Regions from separate parts of the Streptomyces sp. DH10 genome, predicted to be linked through region 2. Evidence: riboswitches for the same ligand, from Rfam matches in the RefSeq annotation. Region 2 holds a riboswitch; the other holds the start of a gene.
What was found. Region 2 has a riboswitch for cyclic di-AMP ahead of QC385_RS41730 (M23 family metallopeptidase). Riboswitches for the same ligand answer to the same signal wherever they lie in the genome.
Positions count from the first base shown of each region.

Region 1: another riboswitch for cyclic di-AMP. It lies ahead of QC385_RS08835 (C40 family peptidase); the one in region 2 lies ahead of QC385_RS41730 (M23 family metallopeptidase).

Region 1 is NZ_JARVKU010000003.1:407,893-410,087, forward strand. It holds gene QC385_RS08830 (hypothetical protein) at 1-17, opposite strand, end outside; gene QC385_RS08835 (C40 family peptidase) at 155-1,336, opposite strand; cyclic di-AMP (ydaO/yuaA leader) riboswitch at 1,345-1,518, opposite strand; gene pcrA (DNA helicase PcrA) at 1,808-2,195, shown strand, end outside.
Region 2 is NZ_JARVKU010000038.1:20,514-22,708, reverse strand. It holds gene QC385_RS41735 (GntR family transcriptional regulator) at 1-234, opposite strand, end outside; gene QC385_RS41730 (M23 family metallopeptidase) at 421-1,206, opposite strand; cyclic di-AMP (ydaO/yuaA leader) riboswitch at 1,220-1,383, opposite strand; gene QC385_RS41725 (M16 family metallopeptidase) at 1,576-2,195, opposite strand, start outside.

The DNA of each region.
Region 1 (2,195 bases), on a different contig from region 2:
GGGGAGGGGCCGGGCATGGAGCCGATGCTAGGAGGCGCCGCGTCCGTTCCATGCGGGGCACGCGCGCCTGCCTTCAAAAACGGGGCACGCGCGCGTGCGCTTCAAAAAGCGTGAGCGCCCTCACGCGCGCGTGCCCTCGGTGACGTACGGGCTCTCAGGCCGGCCGCACCACGCTGTGGATCGACGACTCGCCGTCGTAGTAGATCGACTCCTCGCGCACATAGGTGCCGGGCTTCGGGGCGTGGATCATCATGCCGTTGCCGATGTAGATGCCGACGTGTGAGAGGTCGTCGTAGAAGAAGACCAGGTCACCGGGCTGTGCGTTGGCCAGGGAAACGGTCGTGCCGGCGTTGACCTGGTCCCAGGTCGTGCGCGGCAGGGTGACGCCCGCGGCCTTCCACGCGGCCTGGGTGAGGCCGGAGCAGTCGTAGGAGCCGGGACCGACGGCGCCCCAGACGTACGGCTTGCCGATCTGGGCGCGGGCGAAGGCGAGGGCCTTCTCGGCCTTGGTGGCGTACGAGGAGTCTGCCGGGGCCGTCGAGGAGGACGAGCCCGTGGAGGACGAGCCCGACGGCGAGGACGAACCGCTCTCCTGCTGCTGGGCGGCCTCCTCCTGCGCCCGCTGCTGTGCGGCCTGCTGCCGGGCCAGCTCGGCGGCCTTGCGGGCGGCCTCCTGCTGCTTCTCCCTCTCGATCGCCGCGAGCCGCGCCTTCTCCTCGGCGGTCAGCTTCGACAGCAGTTCGCGCGCGTCGGCGAGCTTGCGCTGGACGGTCGCCTTGGCCGTCTTCAGGTCGCCCTGCGTCTCGTTGAGCGTCTGGAGGCTCTCGGTGGCCTCCTGACGCTTCTTCATCGTCTCGGACTGCTGGGTGACGTAGTCGTCGACCGCGATCTTCTGACGGCCGGTCATCCGGTCCATCAGCTGGGTCTGGTCGAAGTAGTCCTGCGGGGTGTCCGCGAGCAGGAACGTCGCCGTGTCCGGCGCGGAGGCGCCGGTGCGGTACTGGGCGGCGGCGAAGGAACCCAGCTTCTCCCGTGCCTCGTTGAGCTTCTGGGTGCGCTGCGCGACACCGTCGAGGAGGGTGTCGACGCGCTTGCGCTGCTTCGCGGTCTTCTCCTTGGCCGCGTTGTACTTGTCGGTGGCCGACTCGGCCTGGCGGTAGAGGTCGTCGACCTTCTTCTCGACTTCTTCCAGGCTCGGCTTGTCGTCGGCCTCGGGGGCGGCGTTGGCCGACTGGGACAGCAGGGCCACGGACGTGAGGGCCGCCGTTGCGAGGGCGGGGGTCCGTATGCCTGCGACGCGCGTACCCGCGGGACGCGACTTGCGGTGCGACGCCAAGGGAGGCGACTCCTTCCATGCTCCGCCTACCGGGTTAGCTGTCGGGTTCGGGCGGGTACATCGGAAGGGTTGCCCTACGGCCGTCTCCGCGAAGGGAGCGGGGCCGATTCACCCCAGAGTTCTCGGTTGGGTCCCCGGCTCCGGCTGCCGCTGCGGCACACCGGACTCGGCGGAGGCCGCGCGGCCCGGCGACGTTCGCCGGTGGGGGTCGTGCGGCCTGCCCGCACGGTAGCCAACTCGTGTGGCCCTTGTGAAGGTTGATGGGCGATATGCCCGATACATTTTCGTGACCTTAGCCGAGGGCGTCGCCGAGCGTCATCGGCGGAGGAGGTTTGGTCATGAGTTCGTCATAATTGTGACGGCGTAGCGGGCTGTGATCGTGCGGGGATGCAGGGTGACGAGGGGATCCTTTCGGCGATGTTCTCGGGGCGGCGGCGGGCTGTCAGTGGGGCGCCCTAGACTCGGAGAGCGATGAGCAGCCTCTTTGACGACAGCTTCCTGGCGGACCTCCAGGCCCAGCGGGGCCCCGCGGACGAGCCCCCGCCGCCACCCGAGGACGATCACGTACCGGAGCCGGTTCCGGACGATCTGTTCGGCGGGAAGTTCGACGTGCCCCCGGACCGGGACGCCTACTACCGCGACGGCGCCCCGCGCCCGGTGGTGGACACCGCCACCCTCCTGGAGGGGCTGAACGACAACCAGCGCGCCGCCGTCGTCCACTCCGGCTCCCCGCTGCTCATCGTGGCCGGCGCCGGCTCCGGCAAGACCCGCGTGCTCACGCACCGCATCGCCCACCTGCTCGCCGAGCGGGGAGTGCACCCGGGCCAGATCCTCGCGATCACCTTCACCAACAAGGCCG
Region 2 (2,195 bases):
CAGCAGGTCGGCGGCCTCCTGCTCGGTGGGTTCGGCGACGCACGCGCCCGCGTGCCGCCGGGTCACCACGAAGCCCTCGGCCTCCAGGGTGCGCAGGGCCTCCCGGACGGGGACGCGCGAGACACCGTAGCGGCGGGCGAGGAGTTCCTCGGTCAGCCGGCTGCCGCGCTCGTAGACACCCGCGACGATGTCGTCCCGGATGGCCGTGCACACCGAGTGCGCGGGAATACGCATGACCGACCTCCGTTTAATCCCCGTGAAACGTCGACGAGTGACGCGTGTTCCGTGACTCTATTGCAATGAGCCGGAATTTCCGACGGCGGACCGGAATCCATGGATATTTTTTGGACAGCCACGCGTCACAAACGCCGAAAGCCCCGGCTCGGGAGCCGGGGCCTCGGGTAACGCGGTGGTACGCCGTCAGACGTTCACGCCGTGCGAGCGGAGGTAGGCGACGGGGTCGATGTCGGAGCCGTACTCGGGGCTCGTACGGGCCTCGAAGTGCAGGTGCGCACCGGTGACGTTGCCGGTCGCGCCGGACAGGCCGATCTGCTGCCCCGGAGTGACCTGCTGGCCCACCGAGACACCGACGGACGACAGGTGGCCGTACTGGGTGTACGTCCCGTCGTTCATCTTGATCACTACTTGATTGCCGTAGGAACCGCCCCAGCCGGCCTCGACGACCGTGCCCATGCCGACGGAGTGGACGGAGGTGCCGCTGGCGGCGTGGAAGTCGACGCCGGTGTGGCTGCCGGAGGACCAGACGGCGCCGCCGGCCTTGTAGCCGGTGGAGATGTACGAGCCGGAGATCGGGGACACGAAGGTGTTGAGGCGCTTGCGCTCGGCCTCGCGGGCGGCGCGCTCCTTGGCCTCACGGGCCTTCTCGGCCGCCTCCTTGGCCTCCTCGGCCGCCTCGGCGGCCCGCTTGCGGGCGGCCTCCTCGGCCTTCTTCTTGGCGGCGGCCTCCTCGGCGGCCTGCTTCTGGGCGGCGGCCTGGGCGTCGATCTGCTCGGCCACGGTGCCGCCCATGGTGACGACGGGGGTGAGACCGGTCTGCTCGACGGCGGGCTCGGCGGCGAAGGCCGGGGCGGCCACGGTGCCGATGACGCCGGTGGTGGCGAGGGCCGCGACGCCCGCGGCGCGGGCCGTGCCGCGCTGCATACGGCTGGGACGACGATGCTTCCCGGTGGCGCGGGTGAACGCCATGGAGTGGCTGGTCCTTTCCTTCCTTCTCGCCTACCGGGTTAGCTGACGGGTTCGGAGCAGGAAGGTCTCCTACGGACCCCCTCGCGGCTCGCGCGGGCGTCCGATTCACCCCAGGGACTGAGTTGGGTCCCCGGCTCCCCTGGCTCGCGCCGTACGGGGACTCGGCGATGACTGTCCGGTGCCGCGGGTGCGGCGCACTGCCTGACGAACAGCCCGGACGAACCTAAGCGGGGCCACTTTCAATTCCCAAACGGATCCCGGTTTTTGTAGCGCATCCCACAGGGCAGACAGGCAACCTCCGCACCAATTCGGGCATAAAGGAGCCCTGGTGCCTTAGAAGACAACCAGGGCCCCTGCGCGCGCGTGCTCCTACTCGGCGGCGACGACCGAGACTTCACCGATGCCCAAGGCCTCGACGGGGCCCTTGATCTGCGCCGCGTCACCGACGAGGACGGTCACCAGACGGTCCACCGGGAAGGCGCTGACGGCCGCCGCGGTGGCCTCCACGGTGCCGGTCGCGGCGAGCTGCCGGTACAGCGTGGCCTGGTAGTCGTCGGGCAGGTGCTGCTCGACCTGGTCGGCCAGCGTGCCCGCGACGGCCGCCGCGGTCTCGTACTTCAGCGGCGCCACGCCGACCAGGTTCTGCACGGCGACGTCCCGCTCGGCGTCGGTCAGCCCCCCGGCGGCGAGGGTGCGCAGCACCGTCCAGAGGTCCTGGAGGGCTGGGCCCGTGTTGGGCGTGTCCACGGAACCGCTGATGGCGAGCATCGCGGCACCGGTCCCGTCCGGGGCGGACCTGAGGACCTGGCCGAAGGCCCGCACCCCGTAGGTGTAGCCCTTCTCCTCGCGCAGCACGCGGTCCAGGCGGGAGGTGAGGGTGCCGCCCAGGCAGTACGTGCCGAGCACCTGCGCGGGCCACACACGGTCGTGCCGGTCCGGGCCGATCCGGCCGATCAGCAGCTGTGTCTGGACGGCGCCCGGGCGGTCCA